Regions from separate parts of the Mucilaginibacter ginsenosidivorax genome, predicted to be linked through region 1. Evidence: riboswitches for the same ligand, from Rfam matches in the RefSeq annotation. Region 1 holds a riboswitch; the other holds the start of a gene.
The links. A riboswitch is a leader RNA that binds a small molecule or an ion and turns the genes downstream of it on or off. The one in region 1 is predicted to bind cobalamin.
Positions count from the first base shown of each region.

Region 2: linked by a shared signal. The riboswitch ahead of FSB76_RS29570 (TonB-dependent receptor plug domain-containing protein) and the one ahead of metE (5-methyltetrahydropteroyltriglutamate--homocysteine S-methyltransferase) in region 1 are both predicted to bind cobalamin.

Region 1 covers NZ_CP042437.1:972,241-988,862, reverse strand. Annotated here, with positions in the region: gene metE (5-methyltetrahydropteroyltriglutamate--homocysteine S-methyltransferase) at 1-1,796, opposite strand, end outside; cobalamin riboswitch at 1,965-2,166, opposite strand; gene FSB76_RS04025 (phosphatase PAP2 family protein) at 2,663-3,280, opposite strand; gene FSB76_RS04020 (dioxygenase family protein) at 3,465-4,208, shown strand; gene FSB76_RS04015 (hypothetical protein) at 4,221-4,772, shown strand; gene FSB76_RS04010 (pirin family protein) at 4,735-5,436, shown strand; gene FSB76_RS04005 (Sec-independent protein translocase subunit TatA/TatB) at 5,833-5,988, opposite strand; gene FSB76_RS04000 (aspartate kinase) at 6,129-7,385, opposite strand; gene FSB76_RS03995 (RsiV family protein) at 7,386-8,180, opposite strand; gene FSB76_RS03990 (GNAT family N-acetyltransferase) at 8,455-8,874, opposite strand; gene FSB76_RS03985 (YggS family pyridoxal phosphate-dependent enzyme) at 9,069-9,758, opposite strand; gene FSB76_RS03980 (DUF4296 domain-containing protein) at 9,802-10,410, shown strand; gene FSB76_RS03975 (endonuclease MutS2) at 10,394-12,763, shown strand; gene FSB76_RS03970 (VOC family protein) at 13,007-13,369, shown strand; gene FSB76_RS03965 (SGNH/GDSL hydrolase family protein) at 13,569-14,654, shown strand; gene FSB76_RS03960 (hypothetical protein) at 14,838-15,380, opposite strand; gene FSB76_RS03955 (CoA transferase subunit A) at 15,609-16,304, shown strand; gene FSB76_RS03950 (four helix bundle protein) at 16,361-16,622, shown strand, end outside.
Region 2 covers NZ_CP042437.1:7,197,781-7,214,402, reverse strand. Annotated here, with positions in the region: gene FSB76_RS29630 (electron transfer flavoprotein subunit beta/FixA family protein) at 1-208, shown strand, start outside; gene FSB76_RS29625 (electron transfer flavoprotein subunit alpha/FixB family protein) at 245-1,222, shown strand; gene FSB76_RS29620 (bifunctional nuclease family protein) at 1,247-1,852, shown strand; gene FSB76_RS29615 (nucleoside permease) at 2,088-3,347, shown strand; gene FSB76_RS29610 (DUF3667 domain-containing protein) at 3,398-4,435, shown strand; gene FSB76_RS29605 (ThuA domain-containing protein) at 4,516-5,229, opposite strand; gene FSB76_RS29600 (DUF3291 domain-containing protein) at 5,703-6,404, shown strand; gene FSB76_RS29595 (hypothetical protein) at 6,408-6,656, shown strand; gene FSB76_RS29590 (Dph6-related ATP pyrophosphatase) at 6,885-7,598, opposite strand; gene FSB76_RS29585 (SIR2 family NAD-dependent protein deacylase) at 7,657-8,343, opposite strand; gene FSB76_RS29580 (DUF6580 family putative transport protein) at 8,416-8,994, opposite strand; gene FSB76_RS29575 (YncE family protein) at 9,186-10,280, opposite strand; gene FSB76_RS29570 (TonB-dependent receptor plug domain-containing protein) at 10,292-12,319, opposite strand; cobalamin riboswitch at 12,432-12,628, opposite strand; gene FSB76_RS29565 (tRNA pseudouridine synthase A) at 12,757-13,575, shown strand; gene FSB76_RS29560 (DEAD/DEAH box helicase) at 13,670-14,962, shown strand; gene FSB76_RS29555 (VF530 family protein) at 14,959-15,183, opposite strand; gene FSB76_RS29550 (hybrid sensor histidine kinase/response regulator) at 15,348-16,622, shown strand, end outside.

The DNA of each region.
Region 1 (16,622 bases):
GCTGCCTCCAGGGCTACAACCTCGTTGCGGATGGCCAAAGCTATCTGGTTGGTAGTTTCGGATCGTGGCTGATCATCCCGCACAAACGACCATTGCAGTATAGTTACAGGGCCGGTTAGCATACCCTTCATCAGCCTATCGGTGTTTTGCTGCGCAAAGCTGCTCCAACGTACCGTCATATCCGCCGGGCGGCTTACATCGCCATAAATAACCGGTGGCTTAACACAGCGGCTGCCGTAGCTTTGCACCCAGCCATTTTTGGTGAACAGGAAGCCGTCTAAACGTTCGCCAAAGTACTCTACCATGTCGTTACGTTCAAATTCACCATGTACCAGTACATCCAGGCCTATCTCTTCCTGCCAGCGGATGGCATCAATAGTGGCTTTTTCTATCTCAGCATCATATTGTTTTTCGGTTAGTTCGCCTTTTTTTAGCCTTGCCCTTAAAGAGCGGATATCATCAGTTTGCGGGAACGATCCTATGGTAGTTGTAGGGTACAGTGGTAATTTAAAGCGTTGCTGCTGAATTTTCTGGCGGGTGATGAATCCGCTTTCGCGCTGTGCATCGGCATCAGTAATGGCCGCCACGCGTTGTTTGATATCCTGCTTATGAATGAGTTTTGAAAGGTTGCGGCTGGTGAGGGCGCGCAGGTTTTCCTGCAGCAGTTCATTATTACCGCCGATGATCTGCGCCAGCTCGTTTATCTCGTTTAGTTTCTGTTTGGCAAAGGCCATCCAGTTTTTTATCTCGGGGATGATGGCAGTTTCCAAGTCCAGGTCGAACGGGGTATGCAGCAGCGAGCAGCTTGGGGCTATCATCACTCTATCGGTACCTAATACAGCAATTGCCTTTTTAATGTGGGTTAACGAGCGTACATAATCGTTTTTCCAGATGTTGCGGCCATCAACAACGCCTAACGATAAACTCAGGCTATCGGGCAATACAGTGAGTACTTTATATAACTGACCGGGCGCACGTACCAAATCAACGTGAATAGCGCTTACCGGCAGTGTTACAGCCAGCTCGGTGTTTTCGTGCAGGCTCTCGAAGTAGGTAGTGAGCAATACTTTAATACCGGGACATTGTTTGTTTATCTCCATATAGGCATAGGCATAGGCCGCTTTTTCCTTGTCAGTAAGGTCAAGCGCCAGGAAGGGCTCATCAAGCTGCACCCAAATAGCCCCATAACTTGCCAGCCGTTTTAATACTTCAATATAAACCGGCACCAGTTTTTTAATCAGGTCTATCTTATCAAAACCGGGTTGTTTTTCTTTACCTAACAAAAGGTAGGTTACCGGGCCAATTAATACCGGTTTTGGTGTGTTGCCGGTGTGTTGTTTGGCCAGTATAAACTCGTCAAAAACCTTTTCGCTAAATAGTTTAAACTGCTGGTTTTGTACAAACTCCGGCACAATGTAGTGATAGTTGGTATCAAACCATTTGGTCATTTCCATGGCTGTAACATCCAGGCCGTCTTTTTGGTAGCCGCGGGCCATTGCAAAATACAGGTCAATTTCGGTATTGGCCTTGTTTTGGGTTAATACCGGGGTGTACCGTTCGGGGATGTTGCCCAGCATAAGCGAGGTATCCAGTACCTGGTCGTAAAAGCTGAAATCGTTACAGGGGATCAGGTCGATACCGGCATCAACCTGGGTTTGCCAGTTTTGCAGGCGAATTTGTCGTGCGGCGGCAAACAAATCGTCGCGGGTAATTTTACCTGCCCAGTACTGTTCACTGGCTTTTTTGAGTTCACGGTGGGCACCTACACGAGGGTACCCGAGATTGTTTTTGAGCATACGCTAAAACGTTTTTGGTTAAACATTAATTTGACTTAATGCTCCTTACGGTTTTCGGTATGCTTTCGGAGTAAAATGGTAATAAAAGGCAAAAGCATAACATACAGGCGTATTACAGCCATGTACATCATTCTTTTTTCTTCGACTACTGCTTCATTGCGCGAAAGCATTGTCTTTTACATAGGGGCAAGTATCCTGGCTTGTAACATTGTTGCCGTCCTTCTCATTCGCGCGGGGGCGAACAATGGACATTGTTAAAGGCAACAACCTTTTCTGTTACTTACAGTTGCGCGACAGCCCGTGATTTACACACGGTTCCTTATTAATCCCTGTGCTTTAAACACCGGGAACCACTCTGCAGAAAAAAAGTAAAGAACTTTATTGGCTGTAAAGATGGGAAAAAATGTGCAGATTTTTGATGTGCAGATTTCAGATGTGCAGGCGATTTTTTGATCTATGACGCATGGCGTTGGCGTCAAAATTGAAAGAAACTAATTCGTGCGAATAAAGTGGCACCCGTAAATCCAATGCGGTAAAAAACAACATAGAAACCGTTTTTTGTGGGTATACAGTACAAATTTACAAGCTTCCTTTTATATTTCAAAACCACTCTTTATTCATGTATAAACAAGTAAAAAAAGATAATTAATTAGAACTTTTCAGCAACAAATACGCTATTTATTGATACAAATAGTGCATTTATTTACACAAAAATAAAATTGAGGTTTTTTGTAAAAAATAAAAAAAACAGCCAGAAAAATCGGGTATCTTAACCTTTAAAACTGCCAGATTCGCTACCGTTTTGTAAGGGGTAAATTAAATACCTTTTTATAAAGCAGGACTAAATTAAAAAATTGCCTAAATCACTACTTTTTCAAAAACAACATCGGCAATGCGCTCGCAGCTCCCAATCCTGCACCGGTAGCTACATCTGTAGGATAATGTACACCCAGGTACATCCTTGAATACGCGGTTGAGCCTGCCCATAAATAAGCCGGGACTATCACATACCACTTGGGGTAAGCGGCCGATAAAGCCGTTGCGGTGGCAAATGATGATGAGCTATGCCCCGACGGAAAAGAGTAGTTTCCGGGACGGTAAACGGGGCTGATATTGATATTCTGGATAAATGGTCGCGGGCGTTTTACCAGCACCTTAATCAGTTGGGTTAATCCGGCAGAGATGGCTGTGCTGCTGGCCACGTATAATGCATTTTGCCGCATCCCTTTATCGTTGCCAATAATACCACCAACCAGCAAACCTGCAGGCACACCAATATTGCCATATTCCAGGTGATTGCTTATAAACAGGAAAAAACCGGTTTGGGCAGGGGTACGGTGCTCCTGTAAATCTATCATGATGGCATCATCAAATCGTGGGGTACGCAACTGGGCAGCGGCGGTGTTAATATGCAGGCATAAAAGCAATTGCCATGGAAGCGCGATGACTAAAAATCTGAAACTTGAATACCCGCGCATTGCCATTTTTGCTTTTATGGATTTGTATTGCCCCAATATAAGGCTATTTACAACGAATTGTTTAGCCGGCTTACCTTTTCATCGACACAAAACTCTCGCTTACCGACACATCATGTGTCACTTTCCTGATACATTTTACTTTTGAATCATTAACCGGCATCACAAAATATAAACTAAAAAGATTAAAATCATGGAACGTAAAAATTTTTTAAAAAGCCTGATGATAGGCGCAGTGTCTACATCTGTATTGGTTGAAGCCTGCAAAAAAGATTCAGTAACAACTACCACCAGCAGTACATCAGGCACCACTTCTTCATCAAGTAGTTCTTCCGGGTCAAGTTCCAGCTCAGGCACCTGCAGCGTTATCGAAACTGAAACCGAGGGGCCTTATCCAACCCATTCACCAGCATCATATGTACGAAGCGATATTACAGGCGACCGTACCGGTTATAAAATGACTGTTAATATCACTGTTAACAACAGCAATAACAGCTGCAATGCCTTATCTGGCGCACTGGTTGATATCTGGCACTGCGATGCCGAAGGTAATTATTCAGAATATGGCGGCAGCGGCACACAATCTACCAATTACACATCGGTACATTTTTTACGTGGCAGGCAAACTACCGATGCTAATGGCCTGGTTTCTTTTACATCCATCTTCCCGGGTTGGTATACCGGCCGTGCCACGCACATTCACGTGCATATATACAATTCGGCAGGCACATCATTAAAAGTTACACAAATAGCTTTTCCTGAAGGAACAGGTACGGCTTTAGCTACTGTGGCAGGCTATAGTAAAGGTATGAGCGGTTATACCTACAACGCTACCGATGGCGTGTTCAGCGATGGTTATACCCTTGAACTGGCTACCATAACCGGCAGCAAAACAGCCGGTTTTGTATTATCTATCAGCATGAGCGTACCTGCTTAACCGTATTATAACATGGATACCCGCGTAATTACACTTTGCTACCGAAAGGTCATCGATATAAACTCAGCCAAACAATGGGATAAAGTGGTGTTTGAGGCATCGTACATGGAATTTAAAATGCAGGCCCAGAACTATAGCCACGGTACCGCTTTTACCAGCTATGCCGACCTGCTAAAACACGTGCCAAACGCGCAAAGGCTTGCCGGTATGGTTACCCCGGCCATAACCGGGTATTTACAGCAATTAGGCGGCATTGTGCCCGATGTGCTTAATAACGTGGGTAAGCGTTTTTTAAAGTTCAATAAATTTCAGTTCGAGATCATCAACTCTGATATCAACGATAAAACCCGGCACCAGGTGGCTGTTAATTTTTATACAGGCACACTGGTTTGGCACGATACCATTGCCGATTTTTTGCTGATAGCCGATTACCGGCCCGAAGCAACCGGCGACGAAGAAGTGCTGAGCAACCTGTTTAAACTGCCGCCATACGTAAACATTCATTCACTCCAAAAATTGCAACAACATGGAAAAGACCTCACCCGGGCAGATTCACCTTGCTGATCAGCGGGTAATTACCGAAAATAATACCTTCAGGCGGTGCAGTACTTTTAATTACGACGGGCATTTTAATGAGCACCGTAAAGCATTTGGCCCGCTGCGGGTGTTTAACGACGAGATTTTGGCTGCCGGTAAATCAATTACCATTCAGGTACAACATGCCTGCTATTTTGTAGCGGTGCCGGTAACCGGCGCCCTGCTTGTTGAGGATGCCGAAGGGAAAAGTACGGTAGTGGATGTAGGCGAGGTATATATTAATTACGCAAACAGCGGCGATGTTTTAACTTTAAATAACCCTTACCCAAACCATTGGGTTAACTTTTTGCAGCTGCAGATAGATGCTGATACAGAAGTGTTTCCGTTTTTTAAGCAAACGTTCAGCTTTGATTTTGAGGGCAGGCAAAATGAATTGATAAGTATTATCCCTACTTTATTCAGGCTGCCTTTTAACCTGCACATTGGCCGGTTTGATGGCCGTGCCGACGCGCTTTATCGCTTGAAAGCACCAGGTTCGTTGTTTTATGCGTTTGTAATTGCCGGCGCCTTTGAGTTACAAGGCCGCCTGATGCACGAACGCGACGGCCTTGCTTTGTGGGGTGTGGAAGAAGCTGATATGGAAGCTTTAAGCAATAGCGCGGTGATGCTGGTTTTGGAGATGGAGGGCTAAAAAGCATTGCGAGGTATAAAATATTCAAAATCTTTCGCCCAACCTCAAGGCCTTATCATGTAACCGCTTCTTTGGATCTTATCAATGATAAAACGGTGTCATTTCGAACGAACCGGGGTGGGAATTGAGCGCCGGAGTGAGGAGAAATCTTCGACGATATGCTATACAACAGTGCTTAGTGAATGCATATCATATAGGATTTCTCTTTCGCGCCCCCCTCTATCTCCCTCAAGCTCTATCGAAATGACAATTTTTTTTTGTTAAAAAGATATGTCCACACCTCGTTTGTTTATGTAGATAGTATATTGCTGTAAAAAGTTTTACCGTGTTTGCAACCAAAAAAGGCGCATCGAGATACCTCATGCGCCTTTTTTGGCTTTCCTTTTTTAAGTTAAATTATTCTTTAATGGCGGCGTCTTTTTCGGTCTTACCGTCATTAAATGCCTTTAAGCCCTGGCCCATGCCGCGCATCAGCTCAGGAATTTTTTTGCCGCCAAACAATAACAATACTGCAATAATGATGAGTATTATTTCGGGTGCTCCTAATCCCATAATTTTAAGTTTTTTTGATGAATGTTTTAATTACTAAACCTTTATTTATCTAAAAGTACCAAAGCCACATATTATACAGTGTATTGTATCGGCGAGGTGGTAATTTGTGCCGATGAATCCACTGCCGATCCCTAAAATACTTACCTCACCACTATTTGTGCCGTATTCCTGCTGATTTGCTCCAGTAGTATTGTCTTTCCGGCGGTTAATTCTTTCAGCGAATTTTCATCGTAATGCCTGGTGGTAATCAGCGTTAATCCGCTATTGTATTTTACTTTAAATTCCTGTTTAAGATTGCGCAGCAGTTTTTCAAAGCGCTCTTCGTAATAATCAAAACAAACCGTAAAACTAAGGGCCGACGTTTGCATTACGTTTACTTTTACCTGGTTTTGGGCAAACAGGCCGAAGATGCCACTCAGATGATCTTCTGAAACAAAGGAATAATCAATAGGCGATATAGAAAGCAATACCTGGTTTTGTTTAAGAATGATAACAGGTTTTTCGAATTTGTTGAAGCCATCTTCTTTAATCACTGTGCCGGGGGCATCGGGATGGGTAAAGGGTTTCACCAGCAGGGGTATTTTGGCGTTTTGTAAAGGTTTTATTGTTTTTGGGTGGATAACGCTGGCGCCGTAATAAGTCATCTCGATGGCTTCGGTATAAGATAGCTCATCAAATTTTACTGTGTCGTCAAAATACTTGGGGTCGGCATTCAGGATGCCGGGAACATCTTTCCAGGTGGTAACCGATTCGGCACCCAGGCAGGAGGCGAAGATGGACGCGGTATAATCTGATCCCTCGCGGCCTAAGGTAGTGGTAAAGTTTTCGGATGTACCACCCAAAAAACCTTGTGTTACCACCGTTCCTTTTTGCAGCATAGCCGGAATATCCTTGCTGATGCTTGCCCGCGTTTTATCCCATTGTACAATGCCTTCCCGGTAGCTGTTATCGGTATGAATATAACCGCGCACATCAAGCCATTGGCTTTTTATGCCGGCTTTGTTCAGGTAAGCAGATACGATGCGGGTTGATACCAATTCGCCAATGGATACTATTTGGTCGTAAATAAAATCGTAGCTATCATGCGGTTCATCTTCAATGGCCCAGTCAATCTCCACAAAAGTATTGGCCACATCGTCAAAAACAGGATCGTTGGCCTCAAACAGCTCGTGCAAAATATCAAAGTGATATTTTTTGATGCTGTCGAAGATCCCGTGCATATCCTCTGTTTGATCTACATAGGCTTTAGTAAGCTTCTCCAGCGCGTTGGTGGTTTTGCCCATGGCCGATACCACTATGAGTAATTGTTGGCCATCGTATTGTTTAACAACATTGGCCAAATTGATAATACCATCGGCATCCTTAACTGATGCCCCTCCGAATTTAAATACAAGCATTTATTTAATAAATTTACCCACAACCGAATTTGGCCGGAGTAATGTTTTAATTTGTGAATAGGGGATAAATAACTCGGTTATCCCGGCAGCGTACGGCTTGATTTCATATTGGTTATAAATGAATTTAAGCCCGATTGGTGTAACTGAGAAATTATCATTCAGTGCGAATTTATTATCCTTGAAAAAATAGTCGCGCGCCAGGGATGCTGTATCGCTTAGTTTTTCATCTTTCCTGAAAATGCGTTCAGCAACAGCTTTTAATTTATCAGCATAACCATCAATAAAAAGATCATTTAAGGTGATGCTTTTATTGGCTTTGGTATTCCAGTTGATAAAATAGGTACCTGATGATCCGTGTGCGCCGCCCTGGTAGGTATAACCACTAACTTCAAGCGTGGTAATGCTGGAATCCTGCATCAATACCTTGGCATAGGCGCTTACAATCCACCCGGGATGCTTTTTTAAATAATCGGCATAAGCCAGTAAAAATTTGGATGTGTTATGCAGGTATTTAATATCGGCATTGCCATTGGTAAAAATGCCCGATAATTTCTGCATAATTGAATCATTAAGCCTTGGTTGCCCATCAAAAACCACGTAACTGGCTTTTACAACCGTATCCTTATGATTTGCAGGTTGTCCTGGAAGCGTTACCGGAAATGTAATGAGGCCATCTGTTGAATAACGAAGCGTATCTTTAAAAACCACCTTATCTTCTTTGGTTTTAACGCTCCATTGGCACGATGCAAATGCAAATCCAACTAAAATAAAACAAAGCTTGCTTAGGGTTTTCATGTTAGATGATGTTTTATATAGCTTAATACACCAATAGTTGGTTTGGTTTTACAAGGACATTTGTTTTTGAACGCTGGCTAAGACTCACCCGGCTACGCTGCGCTGGCCACCCTCTCTTCGGCTTCGCCGGAAAGAGGGGCTTGAAGACGGGGTGTAGTCGGCCATTGGCTGTGTTTATTAACTTTTCAAGCCCCTCTTTCCACCGCAGGTGAAGAGAGGATGACGGGCGTAGCCTCGTCGGGTGAGTCTTCCCCGCCATGCAACGCCGCTCTCGTTAATACCGCTCCAACTGCTCTTTTGACAACGACACATTAAGCCATCCCGCCTCAATACTGGCCTCGTATTTTTTGTAAAAGTTGATGGCCGGTTCGTTCCAATCCAGCACTTGCCAAACCATGCCGCTAAACCCAAGTTCTTTGGCCTCCGCCATTAGCCTTTCAATCAAAAGTTTACCAATTTTTTTGCCGCGCCAGGCTTCAGTAACAATTAAATCTTCCAGGTAAAGGCGGCAGCCTTTCCATGTGGAGTAGCGGATATAATAAAGCGCGAAACCTACTATCAGCCCGTCAACTTCGGCCACATAAGCCTTCCAAACAGGTTTAGCGCCAAAACCGGCGTCAATAAATTCGTTTAAAGTAACGGTTACTTCTTCCGGCGCCCGTTCAAACAGGGCCAGCTCATGTACCAGTTCCATCAGTCGCGGACAGTCTTCAACGGTGGCAACACGCAGGATAGGCCCCCCTGCCCCCTGATGTGGGAGCTTTTGATTAATATTGTTTGTTATTTGTTCGTTTTCCAATTCTGTAAATTCTTTAATTCTGCTAATTCTGATTCAGACAACCTAATCAACCCAATCCAACTTAATCAACCCACTCAACCACTCACCAACTAATTATTCTTCCAATGCTTCACCACCCTGGTGCCAAAAATAGTGCTGCCCAGGCGTACCATGTTGCTGCCTTGTTCAATGGCTATTTTATAATCGGACGACATGCCCATCGATAAAATGTTAAAACTATCATCTTTTCTGAAATAGCTCACTTTTATTCCGTCAAAAAAGGTCTTCAGTTCGTAATATTCTTCTTTTATCTGTTTCTCGTTATCGGTATTGGTGGCAATGCCCATCAGTCCGCGGATGCGGATGTTTTTACAAGCTGCAAATTCATCCGATCGTAGCAGATCTATCGCTTCATCAAAACCCAACCCAAATTTGGTTTCCTCGTCGGCAATATAAATTTGCAGCAGGCAATCAATTACCCTGTCGGCCTTTTGGGCGTGTTTGTTTATCTCCTGCAGCAGCTTTATGCTATCAACAGATTGTATCATGCTTACAAAAGGTGCTATGTACTTTACCTTATTGGTTTGCAGGTGGCCAATCAGGTGCCATTCAATATCTTTGGGCAATTGCTCATACTTTTCAACCAGTTCCTGTACCTGGTTTTCGCCAAATAAACGCTGCCCGGCATCGTATGCTTCCTGCACTTCGGCAGCCGGTTTTGTTTTTGATACGGCTAACAATATTACCTTGCCGGCCTCCGTTTCTTTTTTTAAGCTTTTGATATTATCTGCAATGCTCATTTATCCGTAAATTTGCTTAATTAATCAGCCGCTAAATTACAGAATGTATAAATACTTGACCTTGTTTTTTTCAGTAACACTTTTTTTGTGCGGTTGCAAAAGCGATAGTGTCCCCTCAAAATTTATCCAGCCCCAAAAAATGACTGGCTTACTGGTGCAGATACACCTGATAGATGGATCGTTGTATAACGGCTTGCAGGGGGGCGATAGCCTGTACAAATATGGCATGGGCAAATATTTAGATGCTTTCAGGAAATTCGATACCGATTCGGCCCAGTTCAGGAAAAGCATGCAGTATTACGCCAGCGAACCCGACAAGCTGTTTAAAATATATGATTCTGTTGAGGTTAGGATAAAAACCATGTCAGATTCTGTTAACCTGGCTCAAAACAAACAACGCGCAACTACCCAAAAGGCCGATTCGCTAAAAGCAGATTCGGTACGGAAAGCGCTCCTTAAACCAAAAACACCTGCCCAAAAAGCCGATTCGGTTAAGCAGGCAAAAATCAGGGAAAGGGTAATGGCCCACAAAGCCGATTCGTTAAAGGCCGATTTGGCTAAACAAGCAAAAACTAAACGAGCAATGAATTCAAAAATCGACTCGGCAAAAAAATTAAAACATAGAAAAAAACTTAATGCTGTACCCAATTAATAGTGTAGATAAGCTTGGGTTTACCGAAGTAAAGGAATTAATAAAAGCTCATTGCCTGAGCGAGATGGGCCAGCAAATGGTTGATAAGATACAGGTGATGAGCAATTACGACCAAATTGCCAAGTTTTTGAGCCAGGCCAACGAGTTTAAAAATATCCTGGTAAACGACGCTGCACTACCCATTCACCATTTTTTTGATATTAAATCCCTGGCCAATAAAGCCCGTATAGAAGGTGTTTTTTTGAGCGAGGAGGAGTTTTACCAGGTGCAGGCTTCCCTGCAAACCGTATTTGCCGTTATCGCTTATTTTAGCGAGCGAGAAGGACTTTACCCTAACCTGGAGGCGCTTTTTGAGCACCTGCCTATTGAGAAAGCCATCCTGAAAAAGATAGATGCCGTTATTGATCCCAAAGGGAAAATACGCCCCAATGCATCGCGCGAATTGCAGGAAATAACATCGGGCATAGCCAAAGCCGAGCAGGAAGCCCGCAAAAAAATCGACCAGATTTTTAAAAATGCATCATCAAGCGGCTGGACTGCAGATGGATCGCTTACGGTACGCGATGGCAGGTTGTGTATCCCGCTACTTGCCGAAAACAAGCGTAAGCTAAAAGGTTTTATTCACGATGAATCGGCCTCGGGCCAAACCGTTTACATGGAACCCGAAGAGGTATTTACCCTCAACAACCGCGTACGCGACCTGGAATTTGAGCGCCGCCGCGAGATTGTAAAGATATTGACAGCCTTAACAACCGAGTTAAGACCTTATGCGCCGCTTTTGTTATCGTACCATGCCTTATTGACCAAGCTTGATTTTGTACGCGCCAAGGCCCTGTTTGCCATTGATATTGAAGGCGAAATGCCCCAGGTGGTGAACGAACCAAGGCTGAAATTATTTAACGCCCGCCACCCATTGCTGTTTCTGAACTTTAAAAAGGAGCAAAAAACGGTTGTGCCTTTAAATGTACAGATTGATGAAGGCACACGCATTATCGTGGTATCGGGCCCCAATGCCGGCGGTAAATCTGTTTGTATGAAAACCGTAGGCCTGTTGCAAATGATGGTACAGGCTGGCTTGCTGATACCGGCTGCTGAGGCCAGCGTGATAGGGGTGTTTAAGCAAATGTTTGTTGATATAGGGGATGATCAATCTATCGAGAGCGATTTGAGTACTTACAGCGCCCACCTATCCAAAATGAAAAATTTTGTGGAGCAGGCTAATGGTAAAACCCTGATACTGATTGATGAGTTTGGTACCGGTACCGACCCGCAATTTGGCGGCCCCATTGCCGAAGCCGTACTGGAATCGCTGAACCATAAAAAGGTGAGGGGGATGGTAACCACGCACTATAGCAACCTCAAGATATTCGCCAGCAATACCGAAGGGATCGAGAATGCATCGATGCTGTTTAATAACGTAGAGATGAAGCCGCTTTACCGCCTGGAAGTTGGTAAACCCGGCAGCTCGTACGCTTTTGAGATAGCCCAAAAAATAGGCCTGCCGCCAAACGTACTTAACCTGGCCCGTAATAAAATAAGCGAAGGCCAGAAAAAGGTAGATACCCTGTTGGTTGACCTGGAACGCGAAAAACGCGAGATATTTGAAACCAAACAAAAACTGGATAAGCAACAGCGCAAGGTTAACGAGTTGCAGGCCGAGAACGAAAAACTGAAAAGCTACCTGGACGAAAATAAAAAAGTACTGATACGTGAGGCTAAAGACCAGGCCAAAAATATTATCCTGAACGCCAATAAGCTGGTTGAAAACACCATATCCGAAATTAAAAGCAGCAATGCCGATAAAGAAAAAACCCGCACCCTGCGCGAAAACCTGAATATTGAACTTAAAAAGAACACGGTAAAGGTTGAGCCGGTAAAACAAAGCCCGGCTGCAGCCGCTGAGGAGGAACTGAAGCCTGGCGACTGGGTAAAATTAACCGACTCGGAAACTACCGGGCAGGTGATAGAGATCATCCGCGATAACGTGGTAATTGCAATTGGCGATTTGCGCACCGTGGCTAAAAAGAAAAAGGTGGAGCGGGTGAGCAAATCATCGGTACCCAAAGAGGTAAGGCGGACGATGAACTCGCATACCAGCGATTTTGCTAATTTTAGTCCGGAGATTGACGTACGTGGCCAGCGCACCGAGGATGCCCTGCACAATATTGAAAAACTGTTTGACCGTGCACTGATGATGGGTTTTGGTAACCTTAAAATCATCCACGGTAGAGGCGACGGTATTTTGCGCAAAATGATTCGCCAGTACCTCAAAAAATACGACCAGGTTGACAGATTGGAAGACGAGCACGCCGATAGGGGCGGCGATGGGATAACTTATGTTTATTTGAAATAAATTATCCTTTATAAAAGCTATGGAAAGGTGTCGTTTTCTGTTATAGCTTATTGTTTTTCTCGCCGGCTACTATAAGCGCCGCGGTACTATAGCAAATGATAATGCCTATAAAGAGGGATAACCGCGACAAAAAGATCAAAAATAGTGCCCTGAGTAACTTGTTTGATGCAAACGAGGCTCAAAGATCAAAGGATGGTTTTGGATATTGAAAAAGTTAGTATATTTTCCAAATATTATAAACCAATGGCCTTAAAAACTATCACTCCAATGTTATATACCCGGCAGGTACGGGAAACGGTAGATTATTACATCAGTAACCTTGGCTTCACCTGTATTGGCTATGATGAACGCTGGGGCTGGGCAACAGTTAGCCGGGATGATATCGAGATCATGTTTGCCTTACCCAATGAGCATGAGCCTTTCGGAATGCCTAAGTTTACCGGCTCGTTGTACATCCGCACCGATAAGGTTGACGAGTTGTGGAAAGAATTGAAGGAGCAGGCCATTATTTGCTACCCCATTGAAACCTTTGATTTTGGCATGCGCGAATTTGCCATTTACGATTACAACGGTTACCTGTTACAATTTGGCACACCGGTTGATTAGGGCTTCGCGTCATTGGTCATTTCGCTGCGCTGTCATTGGTCATTAGTTGGCTGGGTGCTTCAACAGCGCTTGTAAAGGTATTCAAAGGTGTGGGTTTGGTGTTTGAAAGGGTTTAGAAAGATGCCTGGCAGGACGGGTATTTGCAGGCTTGTTTTGCGTCGGCAAATTTCATAAATTAGGCCTGTAAACCGGCAAAAAAATGCGTAGACTTTACTTTATAATTCTGTTCCTGGTAACTTCAGGAGCCCTATCAACTTGCCAGGCGCAAAGCCTGGTGCTCAAAAGCAAGGATACCCATATCCGCTATACCGGCCGTATTAACATGACCGATGAGGCTGCGGAATTTTACTGGACAGGGTCATCGGCTGTAATTAACTTTAAAGGCACCGGCGTATCAGCCGTGTTACAGGATGAGCGAGGCGAAAATTATTTCACAATTATTGTAGATGGTAAGGTAATCAATACCTTACACCTGGAGAATGCCCAAAAAACATACACCCTTGCCGAGGGCCTGCCCGACGGTAACCATAGCCTTGAGCTGTTTAAGCGCACCGAATGGGATAAGGGCAAAACCACTTTTGTGCAGTTTATTTTAGATAAAGGGTCATCAATATTACCGCCGCCAGCGGTTAAAAAACGCAAAATTGAATTTTTTGGCAACTCCATCACCTGTGGTTACGCTGTTGAGGACACCACCGGGCAGGATAGGGGGAGTGCGCCTTATGAAAACGGCTACATTAGCTACGCCGCTATAACGGCTCGTCATTATGATGCAGCTTATGTGGCTACAGCTAAAAGTGGCATCGGCGTAATGGTTAGCTGGTTCCCGCTCATCATGCCCGAAATGTATAACCGCCTTGACCCAACCGACCCGACAAGCCTATGGGATTTTACAAAATATACACCCGATGTAGTGGTTATCAACCTGTTCCAAAATGATTCGTGGATAGTTAAAATACCTGATAACCCGCAATTTAAAGAGCGGTTCGGCACAAAACCACCCGAGGCCGATCAAATTATCAAAGCGTACCGGGAGCTGGTGAAAAATATCCGCAAAAAATATCCAAAAGCTCAAATTCTTTGCATCTTGGGCAGTATGGATGCCACTAAAGACGGTTCGCCATGGCCCGGATATATCGAAAAAGCGGTTGCAAGTTTAAGCGATAAAGGTATTTACACCCACATGATCCCCTACAAAAATACACCGGGACACCCAAGCGCCAAAGAGCAGCAGGCTATGGCCGATGACCTGATAGCCTTTATGGATAAGAATATTAAGTGGTGACAAATGTGCAGATTTCAAATTTCAGATGTGCAGATGATTTTGTCCGAACTTGGTTAACAAGATTTACCGGATTTTTTAGATTTTGATTTATAAAACCACCTTTCTTGTAAATCCTTTAATCTGAAAAATCCGAGTTCAGAAAACATCTGCACATCTGAAATCTGTAGATATGCATATCTATTTTTATTCACCAACTTTCTGCTGATCTGGAACCTCATTTGGTCCGGGAATGTTTGCCTGTTTGTTTTGGCCTTGACCGTCATCATCGGCAGTACCTTCCTGGTATTGTTGCTGCGATTCATCTGGTTTTTCGTCTTTCTCGCTGCCGGCATTTTCGCCGTTACCCTGACTACCTGTAGCCGCATTGTAATCGGAATACCCTGACTGGTTGAGATCCTTAAAATTATTATTCTCCGGGTGCTCTTCAGATGGCTGCGTGCGGCGGAAATACTCATTGTTATAACCAGCGTTTTGCGATGGGTTGGCCGGATCATCACCCGATGGGGTCAGGTTGTTTTCGCCAAAACTTTGCCCGCCCATGCCGCGGCCTTCCATACCCGGAGCATCTTGCCTTTTCATGTTGTCTTTTGAAGTCGGGTAGCCATGCTGCAGGTTTTCTTCCGTCAGGTTATCATCGTCATCTACGCGATATGCGTTAGGTTTATTTGGCGTTTGTTCGTTTGGTAAGTTATTACTTTCACCAAACCCGGTGTCTTTTAATTCCATAGGTTTTATGTGTTGATGCATAATTATAATATTTGAATTTTCTAATTGTTTTAATTTTTTAATTATTGAGATAGAGTTGAAGGTCGAAAGTTAAAGAGCAAGATTTAAGACAGCTTCAATATGGTGGAAGAATAATTTATCGTCGGTGAACGCCAATTAAAAAATCTTGATTCCTGACTCTTGATTCTTGACTCTTATCAGTAGTTTTGAAATAACCAATTATAAAACATGAACAAAGTAGTTAGTGATGCCGATGAGGCCATCCGCGACATCCGGGATGGTATGACCCTGATGCTGGGTGGTTTTGGTTTATGCGGATTACCCGAAAAATGTATAGCCGCACTGGTAAAAAAAGGAATAAAGCAGCTTACTTGTATTAGTAATAATGCCGGCGTTGATGATTTTGGCATCGGCCTGATGCTGCAGCAACGCCAGGTAAAAAAAATGATTTCATCATACGTAGGAGAAAATGCTGAATTTGAACATCAGCTGTTGAGCGGCGAACTGGAGGTAGAATTGATACCCCAGGGCACCCTGGCAACCCGCTGTATGGCTGCGGGGTACGGCATGCCCGCTATTTTTACCCCGGCTGGAGTAGGTACCGAGGTAGCTATAGGCAAAGAAGTGCGCAATTTTAATGGTAAAGATTACCTGATGGAGATGGCCTTCGATGCCGATTTTGCCATTGTAAAAGCCTGGAAAGGTGATACCATGGGCAACCTCATCTATAAATCAACCGCCCGGAATTTTAACCCAGTTATGGCCATGGCCGGCAAGATAACCATTGCCGAAGTAGAGGAACTTGTTGAACCAGGACAGCTGGACCCCGATCATATCCATACGCCAGGAATTTACGTTCACCGGATTTTTCAGGGGAAAGATTACGAAAAACGGATTGAACATAGGACAGTGAGGTTAATTTGAAAATTTGAGAATTTGAAGATTTGAAAATGAATAAAAATTGGTAGAATAATATTTTAATGAGAGACGATAAAGAAAACCTGATTGTTAAATTGACTTTTGAGTTTGCACTTGATATTATAGAGTTTTCAGAGGAGTTGGAAGCCAATAGGAAATTCGCTATTGCGAAACAAATTATCAGATCCGGGACATCAATTGGGGCTAATGTACGCGAGGCACAAAACGCAGAAAGCAAAAATGATTTTATACACAAATTTAAAATAGCTGCCAAGGAAGCCGACGAGACTGAGTATTTCCTATTGCTTTGCCAGTTTTCCAAGG
Region 2 (16,622 bases), 1.6 Mb from region 1:
TGTTGCCGAGCCGAAGATCCCGAATATGCGTGGTATCATGTCGGCACGTACCAAACCTTTAGTAGTGGTGGAGCCTGTTGAAGTAAAAACTTTTTCGGAAATTATCAGTTATGAAACACCGGCCCCGCGCGGACAGGTTACTTTAGTTGCCGCAGATGACGTGGCCAAACTGGTTAATCTTTTACATGCCGAAGCTCGCGTTATCTAATTTAATTCAAATCGTTTTTTACGAAACTCATTATATATGTCAGTTTTAATATATGCGGAAAATGCCGGCGGCACATTCAAAAAATCAGTTTTTGAAGCTGTAAGCTATGCCAAGGCTATTGCCGATCAAAATAATACCGACCTGGTAGCCATCTCTATCGGCGACGTAGATGCAGCCGGATTAGCCTCGCTGGGCAAGTACGGTGCAAAAAAAGTACTTAATGTATCGGGCGATAAGCTAAAAAACTTCATAAACCAGGCCTACGCATCTATCATAGCCGAAGCTGCAAAAAAAGAGGGCGCTGATGTTGTAGTACTTTCAAACACCTTTTCGGGCCGTGGTTTGGCGCCGCGTTTGGGCGTTAAGCTGGAAGCAGGCGTCGCCGATGGCGCTGTGGCCCTTCCGGAGCAAAATGATGGTAAATTCAGGGTAAAAAAAACAGCCTTTTCGGGCAAGGCCTTCGCGGTAGTTGAGTTAACTTCGGCAAATAAGGTCATTGCTCTTATTCCAAACTCTTATAAAGTTGTAGAAACCGGCGGCATCGCGCAGGTAGAAGATTTTGCGGCAGCAACCAAACAATCGGATTTTAAGGCGATAATTAAAGAGATAGTTCGTGCTGCCGATAAAGTTTCGTTGCCTGATGCCGAAATAGTTGTATCTGCCGGACGTGGATTAAAAGGCCCCGAAAACTGGGGTATGATAGAAGAACTGGCCAATTTACTTGGCGCTGCTACAGCCTGCTCAAAACCGGTATCTGACGCAGGGTGGCGGCCACATAGCGAACATGTTGGACAAACCGGTATAGCTGTCAGTCCAAATTTGTATATTGCGATAGGAATTTCAGGCGCTATTCAGCACCTGGCTGGTATCAGTTCTTCAAAGGTAATAGTGGTTATCAATAAAGATCCGGAAGCGCCGTTTTTTAAAGTGGCAGATTACGGCATAGTTGGCGATGCCTTTGAAGTGGTGCCCCAATTAATAGCGACAGTAAAAGAATATAAAGCTTCAGCATAAATATAAGGTGCGATGGGTAATAACATGAAAAAAATTAAGCTGGATATTGTAGGCTTGTCATACAGCCAAACACAATCCGGCGCTTATGCTTTAGTTTTGGGCGAAGTTAGCGGCAGGCGCAGGCTGCCTATTATCATAGGTAGTTTTGAGGCACAGGCTATTGCGATTGAAATAGAAAAAATGACGCCAAGCCGCCCGCTTACGCATGATCTTTTTAAAAGTTTTGCGGAGGCCTACCAGATAGAGGTGCAGGAGATTATCATATACAACCTGGTTGATGGTATTTTTTATTCCAAGTTAATTTGCAGCGATGGTAAACGCTCGGTTGAAATTGATGCCCGTACATCTGATGCTATAGCTATAGCGGTCAGGTTTGATTGCCCAATTTTCACCTACGAATTTATACTGTCGACAGCCGGAATTGTAATTGAAGGCAACGACTTTGTTTACCTTGAAAATATCAACGAGACACAGGAAGAAAAAACGGTTAATACCTCAACAGTAGGCAGTGGCTTTGCTTCGTTAAGTGTTGACGAGCTGAAAACAAAATTGCAGGAGGCCCTTGCCGAAGAATCATACGAAAAGGCCGCTAAAATACGCGATGAGTTGAATAAACGTAAAGCCTCCTGATTTCGGATTTGAGAATTTCGATTTCGGATTTAGTAAATAAACCTATCCCGAAATTCTCAAATTATATTATCCATACCTATCAAATAAAGCCCTCTTTTGTAAACTTGGTAACAAAGCATAACATTTAGGATCATTTTGCTAAATTCTACCTCCCTTAGCTTTTTGATTTGCGTTTATTTCGTTACTTTCCCGTTTTTAATTTAACACTGATTATCATTATTAAAACCCGTACCATATGAATATTAAGTTCCGCTTAATACTAATGAATTTTATGCAATTTTTTGTGTGGGGGGCTTGGTTGCTTACTATCGGCGCATATTGGTTTCAAAACAAACACTGGTCGGGAGCACAATTCGGTGCTATTTTTTCGACGATGGGCATTTCATCTATCTTTATGCCTGCTATTACCGGCATTATATCAGACAGGTTTATTAATGCAGAGAAGCTATACGGCATAATGCATATCCTTGGGGCACTAACCCTATTCAGCTTGCCGCTTGTTACTAACCCTTCAACTTTTTTTTGGGTGATTTTGCTGAACATGATGTTTTACATGCCCACGTTATCACTGTCCATTACTGTATCATATTCTGCATTAAAAAGTAATAATATCGATGTTGTCAAAGATTTCCCCCCTATCAGGATTTGGGGTACCATTGGTTTTATTGCAGCATTGTGGACAGTTAGTTTAACGCACAGCGAAATTTCGGCCAATCAATTTTATATAGCCGGTGCAGTGGCGTTAATATTAGGTTTGTATTCATTTACGTTGCCCAAATGCCCGCCACTGTCGGCTAAAACCGAGAAAAAATCATTTGCAAGTTCGTTGGGGTTAAATGCGTTTGCGTTGTTTAAAGATCCTAAGTTTGTCATCTTCTTCGCCTTCTCCATGTTGTTGGGCGCAGCATTGCAGCTTACCAACGCTTATGGCGATACCTTTATTCATGATTTCGCCAAAGTCCCTGTTTACAAAGATTCGATAGCGGTTAAGTATCCGGCCATTATTATGTCGATATCGCAAATCTCCGAAACATTGTTTATCCTGGCTATCCCCTTCTTCCTGCGTAAGTTCGGCATTAAATATGTAATGCTTTTTAGTATGCTGGCCTGGGTGTTACGGTTTGGTTTATTTGCCTTTGGCGATCCTGCCGGAGGCCTATGGATGATCGTTTTATCATGTATAGTATACGGTATGGCCTTTGATTTCTTTAATATATCGGGATCATTATTTGTAGAAACCCAGGCAGCACCAGAAATACGCGGAAGCGCGCAGGGTTTATTTATGATGATGGTAAATGGTTTTGGCGCCTTTTTTGGCAGCCGTATAAGCGGCATTGTGATAGACAAATTTTTCACACATGCCGATCAAAGTAAAGACTGGCATGGCATCTGGCTTAGCTTTGCCGGTTATGCCCTGGTTATTGCTATTATATTTCCCTTTGCATTTAGATACAGGCATAATGCTGCATTGAAGCACGCCATTAAACACGCTTAAGAAAATATTGCATTTTTTTGATTACTGAACAAACTGTAGCCCGTTTACAAATGAAAAAGCACTACCGCGAGGAAAACGACTGCCTAAACTGCGGGGCAATTTTGCAGGGTAAATTTTGCTCAAACTGCGGGCAGGAGAACCTTCAGGTAAAGGAAAGCTTTGGCCATATGATGAATCATGCCGTCAGCGATTATTTCCATTTCGACCATCAGTTTTTTCATACGTTACAGCCGCTGCTTTTTAAGCCAGGGAAGCTTACAACCGAGTATCTGGCCGGTCGCAGGACGCAATATCTGCATCCTGTTAAAATGTATATATTTATTAGCCTGGTGTATTTTGTACTGTTGTTTAAAAGCAATACGGCAGATATCGTGACCCTAAGCAATGATAAGGCAAAATCAGAGCAAGCGGCGGATAACATGAAGATATCCGTTAAAAATGGGATTGATAACAGTATTTTCCTCAGCGCAGATCAAAAGAAGGCGATAAAAAAAAATGTCGATTTTAAGGCCGATAGCATTAAGCGGGACATTAAAGCCGCTAATAAAAAGGATTCCATTAAAACTTATGAACAATACCTTGCTACCCAGCGACAATTACCGGCAGATAAAAGGGACGGTGTGATAAGCAGGTATTTAGAGAAGAAACAATTTGAGTGGGCAAAAGAGGGCAAATCTGCAAATGAAGAGATTAATGAGGGCATTAAGCATAATGTGCCTAAGATGATGTTTTTACTACTGCCACTATTTGCGTTGATACTTAAGATCGCGTTCTCCAAAAACAAAAAGTTTTATGTGGAGTACCTCATCTATTCGTTCCATCTCCACTGCTTCGTATTCTTGTTCCTGGCATTTCTTATGTTGATACAGTTGCTTATCCCGCATAAGCTTATCGATCTTATTGTTATAATGGATGTAGCAGCCCTGTTTTTTATCCTCTGGTATATGTACCGCTCCCTACGTGTTGTTTACGGTAGAAGCAGGTTAAGGACAATTACAAAGATGATTGGGGTGTCGGTGAGCTACTTCCTGGTATTTGCCATTTGTCTAACCATCCTGGCTACCATTACCGCGGTTACAACATTATAATCAGGATCAGAATTTACAGGATTTATCAGAATCAATTCTGAATATTCTTAAATTCTGTAAATTCTGATTCAAACGATTTTTTACTTCTTCCCTATTGCATACTGAATACCACCCAACAAATGCTTCAGGTATAACGGATCAGCGTATGACTCGTCGGTATGTCCCAACTCGGTGTAAAAGGCACGGCCGCCATCAAAGCTGTGGTACCAGGCCATAGGGTGGTTATCACCGTTTTCGCCGCCTGTATAGCTTTTCTCATCTATTTTTATCAGTACATGCAGGTCGTCGGCTATCCATTTGTAGTTATACCATTCGTCCCAGCGTTTCCAATCTTCGGGCAAGTGCTTGGTGGCGATAAAATCACGGTCGACCACATGTAAAACAGCTTCCTGTTGTTTAGGGTGACTTTTAAAATAAGCCCCAACCAGCTTGCCGTACCAGGCCCAGTCATATTCGGTATCAGTAGCAGCATGCACGCCAACAAAGCCGCCACCGGCTTTAATATATTGTTCAAAAGCTGTTTGCTGCGCATCGTTCAATACATCACCCGTAGTACTTAAAAATATTACAGCAGCATATTGCTTTAAATTGGCTGTGGTAAACTTTTCGGCGTTGGTGGTGCTATCCACAGCAAAACCATTTTCGGCCCCCAGCTTCATAATTGCCGGTACACCTACCGCTATTGAATTGTGATGAAACCCGGCTGTTTTACAAAATACAAGCACTTTGGTTTTGGCGGCTGCATCAATGATAGCCAAGCCCGTTAGCAGGCAAATGATAATTAATTTTTTCATAATTTATGTCTCAAAAAGGTTAGTTTGGGAATTTAATTCCGTAATGCAATTTAGTATTAATGTTTCACGTCGCAAGGTTTAGTTTTGAAAACCGGAAATCATCGGCTGCAGCTTTATCGGGCAAAATGCATATAATCTGGGTTAACATAACTTAACACATTTCAGGTTTTTTATTTATAAATTATTAATAACTAACACTTTAAAATAAATCATGGTTAACACTAATTTTATGTATCACGCAATTTGAGTGCATCCTGATATTTGCACCTGATCCTGGCCAAAAAGACGCCGAAGCAGTCTGGATTTTTTTGCTCAGGATCAGTCGACAAACGTAAGTATCGGTTTAGCTAATGATAATAGCTTATCGCCCCTATTTATTCAGAGGCGGTTGCCCTGACACTTTTATGTAAAAATTCTGCTTCCTGAATGTAAATTCCAACTATATCACATTAAATCTTTTATTTAGCAGGTACATGTATGTTAGCTTAACCATAATACGTTACCGCAAGCTGTTTATACCATTCGCATTACTCGCCATGGCTATCCACCGGCTGCCGCTGCTGTTGCAAAAAGGCTGCACATTTTACAAGCTGCTTGGCTCTGGTAAAAACGGAACTTTTGATTTACAGCCCGACTGGCGGCAATGGGGCTTACTGGCCTGCTGGGAAAGTCGCGAAGATTTTGACCAGTTTTATAACCAGTCTTTTGTATCCGGCTGGTGGAAAATTTTTGGTAATGAGGGCTACACCGTACTATGCCAGCCCCTGCAAAGCCATGGTAAGTGGAGCGGCAAAGAGCCCTTTGGCAATCCCGAAGCCACAAATTATACCGGGCCCGTGGCGGTATTAACCCGTGCCACCATCCGCATAAGCAGGCTTAAAAATTTCTGGAGCCATGTAGATGAGGTGGCCGCGTTAATGACATCGGCCCCAGGTTACGTTACATCGTTTGGCGTTGGCGAAGCGCCAGTTTACCGGCAGGCAACATTTTCTGTATGGAAAAGCATCGATGACGTAAAAAACTTTGCCTACAAAAGTCGGGAGCACGCCGAGGTAATAAAACTTACCCGCAGTGAGAACTGGTACAGCGAAGAACTATTTGCCCGCTTCCGGATAGTTACCAGCTTTGGCGCGCTTGATGGCAAAGACCCTTTAAATGACTTATTGAAAAATTAAAATATGAGAATTATTGCCGAACTACCGCACCCCGATTTTAAAGTTACTATCATGAACATGAACCAAAAGTTTATTGTTAAGATAGAGCAGGGCACCCTGGAGCAAAGTTTTAAAGTTGCTGAAATGGATTTAACCGATGGCGTTAACAGCGTTTTTGAATTGCTTGATGAAGAGTTTTTAACCAAAGTTGGCGCCCGGTTTACAGAGATGCGCACTGATTTTAAAGATGCATACTATCGGTACAATTACTAACAGGATTTACAGGATTAGTAATTGATTTACAGGATTTTAAAATATCGAATATTAATGAACAGAATTTTATTTGGAGAAATCATCAAAATTCGCCAGGTTGATAGCATAAACGGTTACATATACTAAACTAAAAATTTAATAAAATAACAATAAGTTCTTGATTATTTGCAATTTATACCTACTCAAATAATTTTATTTTGTGGCTACGTTAGCCAAATAAATGGGAGGTCAAGCCAAAATAAGGTCGCAATACCAAAAACCGGCTGGCTTTCGGTCCGGGCTTGTAACGCAGGAATCGTCGGTGTTTTTTGGGGCCTGGTATTCCTTGAATATTTTAATCCCGGTTTTATAGTTAATGGGGTTTGAAAAGATAGGCCCCTTAAAAGTGAAGGTGTGAAACTCACCGTTCTCTCCGCAAACGTCTACATCATCTGGCAAGGCGTCAATTAATTCAGGGCCTATCTCCTTCCCTACTATACGCTCGAGACGTGCCTGGGTGCAGGCTATTACCGTTCCAAATCCAAGGCTTAAAAATTCGTCGATCAGTTCGCTGGTGTCTCGTTTCCATAATGGGTAAATACCGGTAAGACCAACTTCGCTCAGCCTTGCATCCCGGTAGTCTTTCAAATCCTGCAAAAAGATGTCGCCAAAAATAGAATGCGTAATGCCCTCGCTTTTGAAATGGGCCAGGTGATAATGCATCACTTCGTCATACTCCTTCATACCCGGCATCTCGGGCAGCCGGATCTGGTATAATGGTATACCGATACTTTCGGCCTGTTTTATCAATAGTTCCGTGCGTACGCCATGCATCGAGATCCTGTCGGCGGCATCATTAACAGTTGTTACCAGGTACCTGATGTCAAGATCCGGATTTTGCAGGCAATGGTACAAAGCCAGTGCGCTGTCTTTACCGCCGCTCCAGTTAAAAATACACTTCATTTTAATTAGTGAATTATTGATTTAGTGAATTAGTGATTGGTAGAACAGATTCCTTTTATTACTCCTTCAACAATTCATCCACTAAGGCCACTACCCCTACTGTCGCTTTTTCCTGGATTTTGATAACCGGGCCGCGCACATTGATATCGGGTATTTTAGGATCGATAACATACCGGGGCACATCGCGGTTTACATAGCCAATCAATCCGGCGGCGGGGTATACAGCCAATGAGGAGCCAATCAGCATAAATATTTCCGCACGGCCACAAATCCTTGCCGCCGTTTCAATCATGGGCACAGCCTCGCCAAACCAAACAACATGGGCGCGCAACGGCGATCCTAACTCGCATACTTCGTCCATCCCAATCTCCCACCCCTCAATGGGGTAAGTAAGTTCAGGGTTAACACTTGATTGCGAACGGGTGATGATGCCGTGCAGGTGCACCACATTGGTTGATCCTGCCCTTTCATGCAGGTCATCTATATTTTGGGTAATAATGGTTACGTCGTATTTCGCTTCCAGCTTGGCCAGGGCGTAGTGTGCAGCATTAGGCTTTGCATCCATCACATTTTTACGTCGCTCGTTATAAAACTGCTGTACAAGGGCCGGGTTACGCTGCCACGCTTCGGGTGTTGCCACATCTTCTATATTGTAACCTTCCCAAAGGCCATCGCTGTCTCTGAAGGTCTTTAAACCGCTCTCAGCGCTTATTCCTGCTCCTGTTAATACTACCAACTTTTTCATAAAGTAAATATTAGTTCATAAAAAAAGCGACCTGCATAATGGCAGATCGCTTTTCAATTTTATCAATTTAAATTAAAGTGCCAATTGTTTTTGTGTGCGTAAAAAAGCGTACCTGGTTTTAGCCAGCTCAAACCCGCCAAATAGCAACAAGCCAAACACCAGGTTACCATATACCATATTCTTCTCGAATGGCACCGCTGCCGCCAGCGATTTACCGTAGCCCGCCAGAGTATTAGGGTAAAGTTTCAGTTCGGTATAAAACCAGGGCATGTCGGTAATTAACCAGTGGATAAGTACAACACCGATGGATGCCAATAGTACATTAACAAAATTTACCTTTTTAATTAGCGTACCAGCCAGCACCATAATGGCATAGCTCAAATAAACACCAATAATACCATCGTACATTATCGAAAACTTTGAGGTATAAAGATAATTAATCACCACATCTGTACATAAAAGCGTAAGCAACACCATTACATAACCCTTCCATTTATCAACAAAGTAAACGCCCCCAAATAAAGCTATTGCCCCAACCGGGTTAAAGTTGCTCAGCTCTTTATATTTAAAAGCTAAAAGCCTGAATGCTGCGGCAACAATGATCATTAAAACAAGGATAATGTTACGGCTTATGGTATCTTTTTTATTCATGGTTTTATTTATGCTGTAAAATTACTCATTATAAGTACAAATAAAAATAGCTTGGAAACAGAATCAAGAGTCAAGAATCAAGACAAATGAAATAGCTACTTTTAATGCTGATCATTAATCGAAATTCGGTTCCAATAACCGGTTACTTTTTTCATCTTGATTCCTGATTCTTGATTCTTGAATCTCTCCCCTTACTTGTTAACAAGAATTACCTTACCCGGATTGATGCCCGTGGTTATAGCATATTCTTTTTTACCCGTTTTGTCAAAAGCAAACAAAGTTCCGTTTGATGCATAATCTTTGGCATCGGTAACAAATACCTCGCCTGTTGTTGGGTCGGCAGCTATAGTGTACGGTGTAGTTATTACGGTACCATCGGTAATAAAGTTGGCTTGTACCGCGGTTTGTGTTTTGGCATTGTAAACGGCAACTTTATTATCGGCTGTTAAATAGTAAACAAAATCGCCGGATACCGTGATTGGAATAATGTAGCCTACCGAAATTACAGGAGCCGTTTTTACCACATCAGTTTTACTGTCGATAATGGTTAAACCACCGGCAATTTTATTATAATCGCCCAATGATACTACATAAACATTATTGTAGGCATCAGTGGCCATACTCACCGGATTTGCGGTCACTGTTATCTTTTTAGTTTCGGTTAAAGTACCCAGGTCTATTACCGAAACCGTGTTGTCAAAAACGCCGGTTGATGATAAACCACCTGAATTAGCCACGTACAATTTCCCGTTAGATACCACTAATTGCTCGGGATTGCGGCCAACAGTAATGTACTTGCTAATGGTTAACGTAGCTGTATCCATTACCGCCACTGTGCCGTCATATGAGGTAATAAAAGCATTGCTTTTGTAAAAGGCTATGCTTCTTGGTTGGCGGGCACGCGCTTTATTTTTTAATGTGGTATTTACAATACTGTCCTGTTTAATCAGTTTGCCGGTTTTAGCGTTCACAACATCAACTACGCTCGATACATTAACAACTATGTACATTTTTGAGCCGTATATCTGGGCGTCATTTCCGGTATCGCCCAACGGGCTGCCGTTAACACTGCTGTAAAAATCGGCAGTAAGTAATTTAGTTGTGTAGTTGTAAAAAGTCAGACTGCTGTTATTGCTGCCAAAACCACCCTGGTTAAGAATGTATAAACCAGCCCTTTCGGCTGTTGGGGTATCGGTTGTCGGAACGATCTTGTCTTTATGGCATGACGACAGCAGGGCTATCATCGTTGAAGCAATAAATAAATAATTGAGTTTGGTTTGTTTCATAATATTGATTGTTAGATAGTTATTTGAATGGAAAACCTGACAGACCGGCCAGGCATAGGATAGCTTTGCACAACGGCGTAGCTTTTTGCAAAAAGATTGTTAACCTCTGCCGATGCAACAACAGCTTTCTGTTTTAATAAAAAGTGATAAACAACAGATGCATCGCTTATGGCGTACCCGGCCAGGTAATCGGATGCCAGGTTATCATTAGTATAATATCGTGAAGATGAAATTACCTGGTTATAATAAACCCCTAAATGGCCACGGTCAACACCTGCGTTGAGCGAAACTGTGTTTTTAGGCGTATAAGGCAACTGGTTAAGGTATACCGAAGATGTAGGGTCGGTTACATTTAGTGCCTGCTGGTACGAATAATTTACAGCCAATGATGCCTTCCAGCCTTCGGCAGGTTTAGCCTGCGTTTTTAAGCCTACATCCAATCCCTTAATATCAACCTTCCCGAAATTCTGGATCGACCGGTTAAAGGCGTCCTTCGGGATAAATACAATCTTATTATCCACATGATTATAATAGGCATCGGCTGTTAAGGTGATGTAATTAAAAAAGCCATTTAATGCCTTTCCATACGTGGCGCCCAGATCAAACTGTTTGGTATACTCCGGTTTTAACGTTGGGTTCCCAATGGCACTGTAATAAAGTTCATCAAACGTAGGGTTGCGGAAAATATATTTATAAAAGGCCCGTATCTGAAAATTTGAGGCTTTTAAGGGCTGAAAGGTAGCCTCAACCGTGGGCGAATAAACATTCTTAGCCGGGGCCGCTGTGCCGTTTTTTACGGTTTCGGTAATATGGGTATTCAGCAAACTTCCCTGCAACTGGAATTTACCGATGCGCAGGTTACTGGCCAATACATTTAACAAGGTGAGCCTGGTTGGATAACTGAAATTGGCCAGGTTTGCATCAAGGTTATTGACCGACAGATCGGCAGCGTAAGATACCTCCCATGCAGTTGTCAGATGGTAAGCCAAAGCCGCCGAAGCATAATATTCATGCTGCGTAAAGCGCTGGTCTAAACGTCCCTCGTTGTTAAAATAATCAGGATCGAGGTAACGGAGATAGTTTTTTGAAACCTTGGCGTTTATTAACACATGTAAAGAATTGCGCCATTGACGTTCATAGCCACTCTGCAAAAAAAAGTCCTGGTTCCAAAGCCGTGTTGCCGATACGGCAGGATTGTAAAGTACAACGGCGCCCGGAATGCCCCGTTCGGCATGATAATAGTTTATGTGTAAATTAAATTTGTTACTATCGGTTTTGGCCCAGTATAAAGCGCCATCAACCTGTTGAGCGCCGATATCGTCATTGCTACGTGTATGGACAGAGTCGGCCCCAACGGCACTGGTTTTATAGCTATACCGGCCGTTAGCATGCTCGGTATAACCATTTACGATAAACGACCAGTTATTATTAACACGTTGTTGCCATTGAAGATATGGGTTTACTAAGCCAAAAGAACCCGCCTTAACACCCGCAGTTAACTGGTAAGGTTTATCCATGCTGAGGTTGGGTTTTACCGTTTTTATGGCCAGTACACTTGATGACGCAAACGAACGCGCAGGCATACAAATACCGGGGGGCTGGCCAATGTAAAGTGAAATTTCCTGTACGTTGTTCAGGTTTAGCTTACTTAGGTCAACCTGGCCATTTTCGGCATCGTTAATTTGTACGCCATCATATAAAACAGCGGTGTGATTAGCACTCAGACCGCGAACCGAGACCGTTTTTAAGCCTCCAACACCACCGTAATCCTTAAGTATAACACCGGCAAAATTACGGATGGCATCGGCAACGTTAAATGCGCTGTAACGTTCAAAATCGCCGGCCGAAACCTGCTGTGTTGGTGTAATGGTTTGAATTTTGGGGATAGCAGACGAAGAAACCGTAACCTCTTTAATTTTTTTTGCGGTGTCTGTTTGAGCATATACATTATCAGTAACAACAACCTGCAGCAAAAAAACCGCTGCCGCTAAAACCGGTGCGGGTAAATGCTTATGAAAACAAAGTAAGTTTTTTTTCATGTTGTTGTACGCAAAGCGTTGACAGCACACACGGAAACAGAGTAGTTTGAAATGAAAATACGCCAATAAACAAGAGCATTCACATCCAAGCTTCAATCCCCGAAAGCTATGAATCGCATTATCGCTCTGGCAGGTCTTCTGACTTACTCCCCTTTCGTTCTGTCTTCCCTGCGCCAGAGCGCAAGTGACTTTGATAGAATGAACTATGGTTATGGAGCTTACAGCTGCGGGACAGTTCCGGATTTACACCGTATTCCCTTTTAATCCTTTATGATATGCTATAAAGGAACCTAAAGCGCTGTAAAGGTAGGTTATGTACGGCAGATACGCAAGTGGCTAAAAGCTATCCGTGTTGGTGTAAAGTCGTCCGTTCAGTCATCCCTGTTCGTTTTTGTATGGCATTACCATAATTTTTGTGGATTTTTGGAGCCAAAATCATGCGCTATTTTTTTCATATCGGTTATCACGGCACACAGTATAGCGGCTGGCAAAAACATGCCGGTGTTGTAAGTGTACAAGCTGTTTTTGAAACCGCTTTAAGCCAAATTTTAAAAACGCCGATAACTGTTAACGGCTGTGGCCGTACCGATGCGCAGGTGCATGCCAGCCAATTTTTTTTCCATATCGATGTAGTAACGGAATGGGATTTCGACCTCCTTTTTCGCCTCAATAAAATACTGCCAGATGATATCGCGGTATTTGACATCATCCCAATGCAGGGACTGCCCCACGCGCGGTTTGATGCCGTGCAACGCTCATATGATTATTTTATTCATACCTATAAAGACCCTTTTTTAAGTGCTTTTAGCGCATTATATCCCGAAACCAACCTCCACATTGATGAAATGAAAAAGGCGGCGGCGTTACTCCCTCTTTATAACGACTACCGTGCCTTTTGTAAAATGCCCGACAGGATTGACCATACCATTTGCAACGTAAGCTCGGCAAGCCTGGCAGTTAGCACTAATGGCGACAGGCTCCGGTTCAACATATCGGCTAACCGGTTTTTAAGCAAAATGATCCGGATCATTATTGGTCGCCTATTGGAGATTGGCCGCGGCGAAATGAGCGTTGATGAATTTGAAAGTCATCTCATCAGCAAACATACGCCCCAAATTATTATCCCGGCATATCCCCAGGGATTGTACCTGTCAAAAGTAACCTATCCTTACCTTGACATTCCCGCCAAACCAACGTTTACAGGCCTGCTCCAAAAGGATGAAAGTGTGGTTTGGCAACCACTATCACATCAATAACTACTCCGGTCTTGACTCTTAACTCTTGATTCTTGACTCTTTTCAAGGAAATTTAGGTAAATTCGCCCTCTTAAATACTTAATAAAGTTCTCAGATGGTGTGGTTTGAAAAATTGAAGCTGAAAAAACAGCTGGTTCGGTCGGTAAATGAAGCTGGTTTTACAAACCCTAAAGAACTGCAATTAAAAACCCTCTCAAGAATTGTAGGCGGCCAGGATCTCATCGCCATTGGTTACGAAGGTAGCGGTAAAACTACCACCTATGTGCTTGGTGTGTTAAACCGCTTTAATTACGCGCCCGAAGGCGTTCCGCGTGTGTTGGTGCTTGTACCCGATAAAGAGGATGTATTTGGCGTGATTGAACAATTTGACCGCCTGAACAAAAATAAATCCATCAAAATTGTGGGCCTTTACGTGGCGCCAGGTATTGAAGCCCAGATGGACGCATTGGCCGACGGTGCCGATATTGTAGTGGCCACTCCCGACAGGGCACGCGCCATTTACCTGAAGCTTGCCCTTAACCTTAACAAGGTTGATATGTTTGTGGTTGATGATGCCGATGAAATGATAAAAAGAGGCTTGCAACTACCTGTTGTCGAACTGGCAAATAGCATTGGCAAAAGTCAGAAACTGGTATTTACCGAAGTAATGCATAGCAAACTGCAAAAAATGCTTGATCCTTTTATGAAGGATCCCGCTATTGTAGAGGTAGAAGCCCTGGCAGAACAACCTTTAGAAACACATCCGCAATTTTTATATAACGTACCCAACTTCGGCACTAAATTAAACCTGCTCAATTTATTTATGTACGATGAAGAACTATTTACCAAAACCGTAGTTTTTGTAAATACACGTGCAACTGCCGATAAAGTTTATAAAAGCTTGCAAACGCGTTTACGTACCGCAGTGGCTTATTTAAACCCCCAGTTTTTTGACAGCCCGGGTTTTAAATCGATAGACGCGTTTAAAGCTGATGAAAAAGCAAGAGTGTTATTAGTATCCAACGAACAGGAAGAAAGCTTTAGCCTGGTCGATATACCATTTATCATCCATTTTGACTTACCGGCAGAAAAGGAATTGTTTATTGATCGTGTGACAAACCATCACCCTGAAAGCGGGAACGAGACAATGGCACTTACTTTTGCCACCGACCTGGAGCTTAGCCAGGTTAAAAAGATTGAGCAAGCTACCGGTAAAAAAATAGCCCTTGCCGAATTACCGGAAGAGCTTATTATTGAAAAAGAGGTAAAAGCAAAAAAAGAACCTAAAGCAAACCCAGATGGACCTATAGTTGGCGCGGCTTTTCATGAAAAAAAAGCTGCCAATTCAAAAACTTATAACTTTAGCTCGGGCCAAAAAGCAAAAATGAACAATAAGCGCAAGCACTAATTTTTTTTGGCAAAGTAGCGGATGTACATATCCTCTACCTTTTTACGTGCCCATGGCGTTTTGCGTAAAAACTTCAGGCTGGATGATATGCTCGGATTATCCAAAAAACAATTAATTCTTATCTGGTAGCCTAACTCCGGCCAGCCAAAACGGGCAACCAATTCGTTCAAAATCATTTCTAACGTTTTACCGTGCAGCGGGTCTTTGCTTTTTTCGTCCATACGGGCAAAGTTAAAAAATATGCTTTAGCTTGTTTTAAGTAAAATGCGGTGTATTACCTGTAATTGGTTGTTAATATTGGCATAACTAATTTGGCCTCGACGCCGTTTAACTATTCATCAAATAATTGTAAACAATCCCGTAATAAGTTTTAAATTAGGAATCTGTGCGTACGCCAAAATCTTATGTTTTTCTGATGTCGATAAGGGGCTTAAAGTATTACCTGGTATTCATTCTTATAGCATGTTCATTTGAGGTTTTGGCCCAGGAGCATCCTATGCACTTTCAGCACATAGGCAGTAAGGAAAATCTTTCTGAGCTTAACATCAACACCATGATCCAGGGTAAGCAGGGCTTTATCTGGGTTGGCACCCGCGACGGCCTAAACCGGTACGATGGCAATAAATTTAAAGTTTTCAGGAATGATGTTAACGATAAAACCAGCATTAGCAACAACTACATAAACCACATTGCCGAAGATAAAGACGGCAGTTTATGGATAGCCACCAGCGGAGGGCTTAATAAATTCGACCGGAATAAAAACCGTTTTACCCGTTTTCTGCATAACGATAAAATTCCAAATACCCTGGCCAGCAACTTTACCGTAAATATTGCTTTGGATAAAAGCGGCAATTTATGGATTGCCACCTTGAAAGATGGTGTAGACCAATATATTGTTAATCAAAACAAATTTATCCATTACCGCAACAACAAGCGTGATTCGACCAGTTTAAGCGATGATAATACCCGGGTAACTTATGTAGATAGTAAAGGCGATGTTTGGATCGGCACCGCGTATGGAGGCCTCAATCTTTTTGATGCAAAAACCAAAAGCTTCACCTCTTTTAAACACAACGAACACGACGGCGGTACCATTTCTGCAGATAGGATAACCAGTATTTTTGAAGACAGCAGCCATCGTTTATGGGTAGGCTGCGGCTCCGGTGGTTTAAATCTCTACGACCCGGCTACAGTAACTTTTCGGCATTTCAAAAACGACCCCAACAACAGCAATTCGTTAGCCTATAATAGCATCCAATGTATTGCCGAAGATAGCAACCAAAATTTATGGATTGGCACCGAAAACGGTGGCCTTAGCATTTTTAATTATGAAAAGGGCACATTCAGCAACCATTTACAGGATGAAGTAGATAATACGAGTATCGCCAGCAATTCAGTTGATGTAGTACTAAAAGATAACACAGGTAACATGTGGGTGAGCGGTTTTGCCACGGGCATCAGTTTATATAAAAAGGTAACCGATAACTTTAAACACTACAATCATAACTCACTGGCCAATAGCATATCCAACAATTTTGTTTTAAGTATCCTGGAAGATAAAAAAGCAAACATCTGGATAGGCACGGATGGTGGCGGCCTCAACCAGTTCGATCCTAAAAAAGGTACGTTTAAGGCGTATCGCTATAATGACGCCGATAAA